Regions from separate parts of the Streptococcus halichoeri genome, predicted to be linked through region 2. Evidence: predicted binding sites of a transcription regulator. Region 2 holds the regulator's gene; the other holds the start of a gene.
What was found. The regulator Rex, encoded in region 2, represses fermentation and respiration genes when NADH is low (regulators of the CRP and FNR family bind a similar motif). The targets are predictions, from matches to a motif close to TTGTGAANTANTTCACAA.

Region 1: a site for Rex is predicted at 2,934-2,951, ahead of adhE (bifunctional acetaldehyde-CoA/alcohol dehydrogenase). Genes of this name have one in related genera too.

What each region holds. Positions count from the first base shown of each region.
Region 1 is NZ_CP081502.1:281,673-286,113, forward strand. Features, by position in the region: gene adhE (bifunctional acetaldehyde-CoA/alcohol dehydrogenase) at 262-2,910, opposite strand; gene K5J94_RS09585 (LPXTG cell wall anchor domain-containing protein) at 3,909-4,441, opposite strand, start outside.
Region 2 is NZ_CP081502.1:1,401,492-1,405,932, forward strand. Features, by position in the region: gene K5J94_RS06685 (AI-2E family transporter) at 1-1,093, shown strand, start outside; gene radC (RadC family protein) at 1,204-1,884, shown strand; gene K5J94_RS06695 (redox-sensing transcriptional repressor Rex) at 2,086-2,724, opposite strand; gene K5J94_RS06700 (DUF1831 domain-containing protein) at 3,081-3,431, opposite strand; gene K5J94_RS06705 (cysteine desulfurase family protein) at 3,442-4,441, opposite strand, start outside.

The sequences.
Region 1 (4,441 bases), 910 kb from region 2:
TGCGACTAAAAAGTCAGCACCTAACGACAGCAAAAAGAGCTGGTCCGCTTAGCTGTTGCGTAAAGGTAGCAAGCGGCAAGTCTGCTTAGCTAGCATTTCCACAGAAAAAGCCAATTCAAAAGAGCGCAAGCTAGGAGTTGTAAGGTTTGATGCAGACTATTGGCTCCTAGCTGACCTTAAGTAATACTGCAGCGCGATGACACAAAAGAGCCAGCACCCTTGTCCTTGCTGACTCTACTTGCATTATAGTAACCAACGCCCTTATTTGAGACGGCCTGGGCGTTTGGCATAGCCATAGTAGGCATCGGCCATAATTTCTTCCATGTCGGCTACCATTGGTAAGCGTGGGTTGGCTGGTGAGCATTGATCTTCGTAAGCCAGCAGGGCAATGTCATGCAGGCTATCCATCCACTCTTTTTCGTCAATGCCTTGATCTTTGAAGTTCATCTTAATACCAACTGCAACACCTAGGTCATAGACAGCTTGGGCGTAAGATGCCACTGCCTCTTCTGGTGTGGAAGCTGGCAGGCCAAGTAAGCGAGCAATGTCTTGGTATTTTTCATCAGCTTTCCAATAATTGTATTTTGGCCAGGTTGAGGTTTTAGAAGGGCGCGTACCATTGTAGCGGATGACATATGGTAACAAGATGGCGTTGGTGCGGCCGTGCACGGTATGATGGACCCCACCGATTTTGTGGGCCATAGAGTGACTCATACCCAAAAAGGCGTTAGCAAAGGCCATACCAGCCATGGTAGAAGCATTGTGCATTTTCTCACGCGCTTCAAAATCAGCATCGTTTACAGAACGCACCAGATAATCAAACACAATCTTGATTGCTTGTAGGGCTAAGCCATCTGTAAAATCATTAGCCATTTGAGATACATAGGCTTCTGTTGCATGGGTAAGAACATCCATACCAGTATCAGCAGCAATAAAGCCTGGAACTGACATCACTAAGGATGGATCGACAATCGCAATCGTTGGTGTCAATGAGTAGTCTGTAATAGGGTATTTACGATTAATTTTCTTATCAGAAATAACGGCAAAGGGTGTTACTTCTGATCCGGTTCCAGAAGTTGTTGGAATAGCAATGAATTTGGTTTTCTTACCGAGTTCAGGGAACTTAAAGGCACGCTTACGAATGTCCATGAATTTTTGCACAAGGTCATGGAAGTCAACCTCAGGTTGTTCATAAAAGAGCCACATAACCTTAGCTGCATCCATTGGAGAACCACCACCAAGAGCAATAATGGTATCTGGCTGGAAGGTCCGCATAAGCTCGGTTCCCTTTTGAACGGTTGTAATATCAGGATCTGGTTCCACATCTGAGAAAATCTGATAAACCACTTTGTTACGGCGCAAATCAAGTTGCTCAATAACACGATCTAAGAAACCAAGCTCAACCATAGCATGGTCTGTCACAATCATGACCCGTTCGACATCACGCGCTTTTTGTAAATATTGAATAGAATCACGTTCGAAGTATGTTTTTGAAGGAACCTTAAACCATTGCATATTATTTCTACGTCTTCCTACCTTTTTAATGTTCAAGAGGTTGATGGCACTAACATTATCTCCTACAGAGTTACGGCCATAAGAACCACAACCAAGTGTTAATGATGGAATGAAAGCATTGTAAACATCGCCAATTCCACCAAAGGTTGACGGAGAATTCCAGATAATCCGCATAGCTTTCATGACGGTACCAAAACGCTTGGCTAGGGCACTATCTTTGGTATGAATAGCTGCTGAGTGGCCTAGGCCATTAAATTCCACCATTTGCCGGGCCTTATTAAGACCATCCTCAGTTGACTCTGCCCTAAGAACAGCGATAACTGGTGATAATTTTTCACGGGTAAGGGGTTCTTGTACGCCAACTTGTGCACATTCTGCTGCCAAGATATTGGTGCCTTCTGGCACTGTAAAGCCTGCTTGCTCAGCAATCCAGCTTGCTGGTTTACCAACAATATCAGCGTTTAATTTGGCACCTGAACAATCTTTGCTGTTTGCTTTGACACCAAAGCAAAATGCTTCAAGCAGAGCTTTTTCTTTTTTATTAACAAAGTATGTTTTATAGGATTTGAATTCCTCAACAAAAGCATCATAAATCTCATTATCAATAATAACAGCTTGCTCAGAAGCACACACCATTCCATTATCAAAGGATTTGGACATGACAATATCATGAGCAGCTTGTCGAATATCAGCGCTTTTTTCAACATAGGCTGGAACATTACCAGCACCAACGCCAAGAGCAGGTTTCCCACAAGAGTAAGCAGCCCGCACCATCGCATTTCCACCAGTAGCAAGAATGGTGGCAATACCATCATGATTCATCAAGGCATTGGTTGCTTCCATAGAAGGTTTAGTAATCCATTGAATACAGTTTTCTGGCGCCCCTGCTGCAACCGCTGCATCACGCACAATTTGTGCGGCATGAGCCGATGATGCTTGAGCGGAAGGATGGAAGGCAAAAATAATGGGATTGCGTGTTTTTAAGGCAATCAATGATTTAAAAATAGCGGTTGAAGTCGGATTGGTGGTCGGCGTAATACCACAAATCACACCAACTGGTTCAGCAATCAGTGTTAACCCTGTAACTTCGTCTTCTTCAATGATACCAACAGTTTTAGTGTGGCGCATGTTGTTAACCACGTGTTCACAAGCAAACAAGTTCTTAGTTGCTTTGTCCTCAAAAACACCCCGTTTTGTTTCTTCAATTGCATGTTTAGCTAAAATACCATGGGCATCAAGGGCAGCCACCGAAGCCTTAGCAACAATATAGTCCACTTGTTCTTGATTTAATTGTCGAAAGGCATCTAAGGCAATCAAACCTTTTTCGACGCGTTCATCAACGTGTGCTTGTGCTTCTTGTTGTTTTTGTTCAGGCGACATTTGTTGTTCCACCATTTGATTCTCCTCTTAAAATAAGATTGTTAAAAGTTTCACAATTTGTTTACAAAAATAGTATACCACAAAAAGAAAGTTTGTAAATAGTTTCACAATAAAATGTGAACTTTTTTTCAAACTTTCAATTTTCCACCACCAGTTCCATTTTCTTTTCACATAAAATTAAGCTAAAGCCTTTAATCAAATCAATAAAAATGGCAAAAAGCCTTTATTTTTGGCTAAATGAGGCTTGAATCCGGCACTTTTGAACAGCAGACAGCAGTATCAACCAACTATATCCACCTTATGCCAGTATCAAAAACTGGTAGCCAGCCTTTGACGCCTTTTCTACTATACCTAGACAGCTTGCTCTACCCTAGTCCCGATGTTTTCAGGCTCTCTATCATTTTAGCACTATGATTTTTTGTCATTTGTAATGGGAATCTCCCCCACCACAAAGACCCGTAAAAGGAACTATTCGCTGACTTATGAGCAATTCTTGCCTCTTCTTTGACAGAAAGATTCCAAGTGCTCTCAGTCATCCTCCACAGTTTCTTTAAGGTAATTTAATTTTTGTAAAACAACAGGCAGAGTGGTCAAGGCTTCGTGCTTTTCTAGGACTGATATTCATTCTTGTGTATAGCTTAATTTAGCTTCAATAGTATCTTCTTAAGGTTTACTAGGAAACCCTACCTTAATCTCTTTTTCTGAATACTGGTAAATCGGCTTGCAAAAGGCCTTTGAATAGGGACTAATAGCTAAAGTCAACTGACTATCAAGCATACCATCATCTCAACTTTAGTGTAGCAAAAAAAGCCATCAAACGATGACTTTTTCAATAGGCTTTTGCTATTGTCTCTTCTCGTGCTTAGCTATAAGTCACCCGCTACAGTTGACAATGAACTTTCCTTTTACTGGCAGTTCTTGCTGCACGATAAGTGGCTAGTTGGTGTCCTTGTTAGCTGTCAACCCAATTTTGTTTATGTGTAGTGGATATAATTCTTTTAATAGGATTAGTTTTAGGCGTTTGTTTTTTCTCTTTTGGATTGATAAACGAGGACACCAGCACTAGTCATGGCAGCTAGCGCAGCTGCGGTAAAGAACGGGTTAGCCTTCTCACCGGTTGCTGGTAAGCGTTGAGCTCTTGGAGCAACAACGGTTGCTGGTGCAACCTGAGCTCTTGGCTGCGCTGCCTTAGGTTGGTTATTAGTGTCAGCTGGAGCTGGTTGTTGCTCTTGTGGTTCTTGCTTAGGTTGGCTTGGCTGTTCTGGTTGGTTAGGAGTAGGAGTTTGAGGCTGCTCAGGTTGCTGAGGAACGTGTGGACGTTCTGGCGCAGGCTGAGGTTGAGGGGTCACCTCTGGTACTTGAGGTTGATCAGGTGTATGTGGTGGATCAACTTCTGGCTCGTCAGGGATTTGTGGAGTTCCCTGTGGGCCTTGCTCACCACGATCACCTTTTTCGCCTTTTGGTCCAGGTGCGCCATCATGGCCGTCTTTACCATCATGACCGGCCTCACCTTGCGGACCTTGGATACCTTGGTCACCCTTAGGTC
Region 2 (4,441 bases):
GACCTTTGTGATCTGCTATGCGATTCAAGCTTATTGGGGTTTTGTTTCTAGTCAGGCTAACGTTGTTTTTAAAGCTTTATCTCCCTTCATTATGGGAGCAGGTGTGGCTTATGTCATTAATATTGTGATGTCATTTTATGAAAAAGCCTATGTTTCCCTTGTTAGATCGCATCCTAAAGCGCTGGCTTTTAAGCGGGCCATTGCGATGATCTTGGCTTATCTGACCTTTATTGGTTTAATTTTGTGGCTTTTTTCAATTGTGATTCCTGATCTTATTCATAGTTTAAAAACGCTGATGTCCATTGATCAAGGGGCCTTAACCAATATTGTTGAACACCTCAATCAGAACAAGGAAGTCAAGCACCTGGTGAATTACTTGGGGACAGATAAAGAACTCATTTCGCGTTTAAATCACTATGGTCAACAAGTCTTAAGTCAACTTCTTGGTGTTTTGACTAATCTGTTAACCTCTATGTCAACGATTGCAGCGACCATTTTAAATCTCTTCATTAGCTTAATTTTTTCCATCTATGTCTTAGCAAGTAAGGAAAAATTAGGCTTGCAGGGTAAGCTATTGGTGGATACGTATTTAGGCAGACACGCCAAAACTTTTAATAATGTTCGGTTGATTCTGCATCATCGCTTTTACCATTTCTTTGTTGGGCAAACCATTGAAGCAATGATTTTGGGGAGTTTAACAGCGCTTGGCATGCTAATTTTTCAATTTCCCTATGCAGCAACAGTGGGAGTATTGGTTGCTTTTACCGCCCTTATTCCGGTAATTGGTGCTTATATTGGCTTGGTTGTTGGCTTTGTCCTCATTGCCACACAGTCCGTCTCAGATGCTTGTCTATTTGTGGTTTTTCTTGTTGTCTTACAACAGTTTGAGGGGAATCTCATTTATCCAAAGGTTGTCGGCGGATCAATCGGATTACCAGGTATGTGGGTACTCTTAGCCGTTACACTAGGCGGAGCCCTGGGAGGAATATTAGGCATTTTGTTAGCCGTGCCTTTAGCTGCCACTTTTTACCAATTGATCAAGGACTATACTGTTTATAGGCATCAGCAGAAAAAGAACAGTCACACCAACTAATTCAGATGTCAGCAGGACTACAACAAAAAGGAAGCAAAACCGATAGGATAACATCGGCTTTGCTTCCTTTTTTATTGAGCAATTTCGAATGAATAAGTGGAGGTATTTCAATGTATTCAATAAAACAAGGAACGAATTCTTTATTACCTAGGGAAAAATTACTGCAATTTGGCTCGGAGAGTTTAAGCAATCAAGAATTATTAGCCATTTTTCTTAGAACTGGGAAAAAAAACAAGCATGTTATGGAATTGTCAGCCTATCTCTTATCTGAACTAGATAGTTTGGCTGATTTTAAAAATCGTTCATTGCAGGAATTACAAAATTTATCTGGTCTGGGAAAGGTCAAAGCAATTGAAATTAAAGCGATGATTGAATTAGGCTTACGAATCCAGCAATCAGTTGATAAAGACCAAAATCAACTTCTATCTAGTTATCAAGTCGCCCAAAAAATGATGTTTGTACTTGGTGATAAGCGTCAGGAACATTTGGTAGCCATTTATTTAGATACCCAAAATCGCATTATTGAAGAAAAAACCATTTTTATTGGCAGTGTCCGGCGTTCAATTGCAGAGCCTCGAGAAATTTTGCATTATGCCTGCAGAAATATGGCTACAAGCATCATTATTGTGCATAACCATCCATCTGGTGTTACCGAACCCAGTGAAAATGATTGGCAGTTCACTCAAAGAATAAGACAATCATGTGAACATCTAGGAATTACCTGTTTAGATCATATTATTGTTTCACGAACTTCTTATTATAGCTTTCGTGAAAAAACGGATATTTTATAGGAAAAGCCATAGTGTCATAAAATAGGGAAGAGCACCTGCGGCAGCTTTTATGACACTCTTAAGCTTACAAAAAAACCAGTCACACAAAAAACAGGAGTAGAATGAACTTACCTAGCACCAGTCACGTGACGTATTGCTTTAGGTACTTTTTTTCGAATTTCCTGTTATTTCCCTGACTGGTGGAGTAAATCAATTGTTTGATTAACGATTTTGATGCATAAAGTACAGCAGTGTTTGCAGTTCACTGGTTAAATCCACATATTGTACAATCACATCTTTTGGAACATTAAGATGAACTGGCGAGAAGCTAAGAATTCCTTTGATGCCAGCTTGGACCAATTGATCAGCTACATCTTGTGCTTCGGTACTTGGAACTGTTAAAATGGCAGTTTCAATTCCGGATTCTTGAATGTGTGTGTCGACACTTGTGATAGCATAAATCGGAATACCATCATCTGTTTTTGTTCCAACTAGAGGATTACTTTCTAGATCAAATCCCATCACGATTTGCATTTTATTGCGATCATGAAAACGGTAGCGTAAAAGAGCTCGACCGATGTTACCACAACCCACAAGTAATACATTGGTTGTGGAATGATCATTTAAAAGATCGGCAAAGAAGTTCATTAATTTGGTCACGTCATAACCAAATCCTCGGCGCCCCAATTCCCCAAAATAGGAAAAATCACGGCGTACCGTAGCAGAATCAATGCCCATAGCATCTGCAATTTGTTTTGAACTCGCTTTTTCAACTTGATCAGCATGAAAACGTTTAAAAATACGGTAATATAAAGACAAGCGCTTAGCCGTTGCCTTGGGTATAGATTTATCAATAACCACCTTGTTAGCTCCTTTTTGTTCATTATTCAGTCATTATCTAGCACTATTGTATCAAAAAGTTTGTGAAAGATGCAACAGCTAGACAATTTTTACTGGAAAAACACCCAGCAACAAAAAAACCAATAGTCCAAAACTATTGGTCACAAGTAAGTGCCCTCTGATAACGTTTAAAAACTCACTACCCTATACTAACTATCTTGAAATAACTATTTTGAGTAAGAAATAGTATCACTGTTAGACTTAGTATTTTGCCCTGCTTTGGTCAAGTTTAGATGACAAAAGCAGTAGCAATGAGAAAACTTTCAATCCTTGTTACATAGTCATAAGGAGTGGGATAAATTTTTTAAGAAATGTCATTACACTTGAGGGTGTTTCGTAAAAATCTGACGTTCTACTAAACTATCCATCAAAAAATAGAATTTATCTTGTAGGATATGGTGTTGCTCTGCTTTAAAAATATTAACCAAGCGCAAGCCGCTCTGATCAGTAATAGCCAATTTGAAGCCGTTCAACTCTTTGTTGATTGTAATTTTAAGGGGGAAACCCTCACCAGAATTAGGTATTTCTTCTAAGAGTCGGGTGAGTTCGTAATTCCCAATTTTATTTTGGATAAACGTATTATCTCGGAGGGTGTATTTTTTTACCGAAGGATTAAGCTTATAGCTGTAACGACAATCTTTTAAAGCGATTTCTTTTTCAAATGCCATGAGAAACGGATTAACCTTTCACTATTTTTTTTAATTCATGTGCTAAGATCTGTACTTCCTTTGTGGTGTTCAGATCGGAAAAACTAATACGAATAGATTCTCGTAAACGATTCGAGTCAGGACCGTAAAGAGCAGCTAATACATGACTTGGATCAACTGTGCCCGCGGTGCAGGCTGATCCTGTTGAGATAGCGATACCAGCTAAATCAAGCTGAGTGAGAATGGTGCCATTCACTAATCCTTTGAATCCTAAATTAAGAACGTGTGGAAGACGTTTATCTGAACCATTAACATAATAGGGAAGTCCAGCCAGCTGATCTAAGAGAAGGCTGTTTAGGGCTGTGACTTTTTCCCAGTTTTGTTCCATTTGGCGGTAGGCATCTTGTAAAGCTTGGGCCATGCCAATAATGCCAATCATGTTTTCAGTACCGGAACGCCGTTTTTCTTCTTGATCACCGCCATGCAATAAGGGATCCCAGATTAGATGATGGCTGTATAGAAAACCAACACCTTTTGGTCCATGAAATTTATGAGCGGAGGCTGAAAGCATGTCAATACCACTGTCTGCTAAATTGATTTTTGCTTTTCCAATGATTTGAACAGCATCAACGTGAAACACAGCTTGGTGGTTTTTGAGCAGCTGACCTACTTCATAAATAGGTAATAAATCACCAGTTTCATTGTTTGCGGCCATCATTGATACTAAAATGGTGTCTGGGCGTAGTGCTTCCTCAACTTGCTGTACCGAAATGGTGCCCTTTTGAGGCTCTAGATAAGTTATGTCAAATCCAAACTGCTCTTCTAGATAGGCCATGGTATGCAAAACAGCATGGTGTTCAATACTTGTCGTAATTAAATGACGCCCTTGTTTTTGGTGGGCTAAAGCATAGCCTTTGATTGCTGCATTATCACTTTCGGTTCCACCAGCTGTAAAGATCAGATCACGTGAGGCAACGCCTAATAAATCAGCAATGGTTTGTCTAGCCTCTCGTAGTAATTTATGAGCCTTT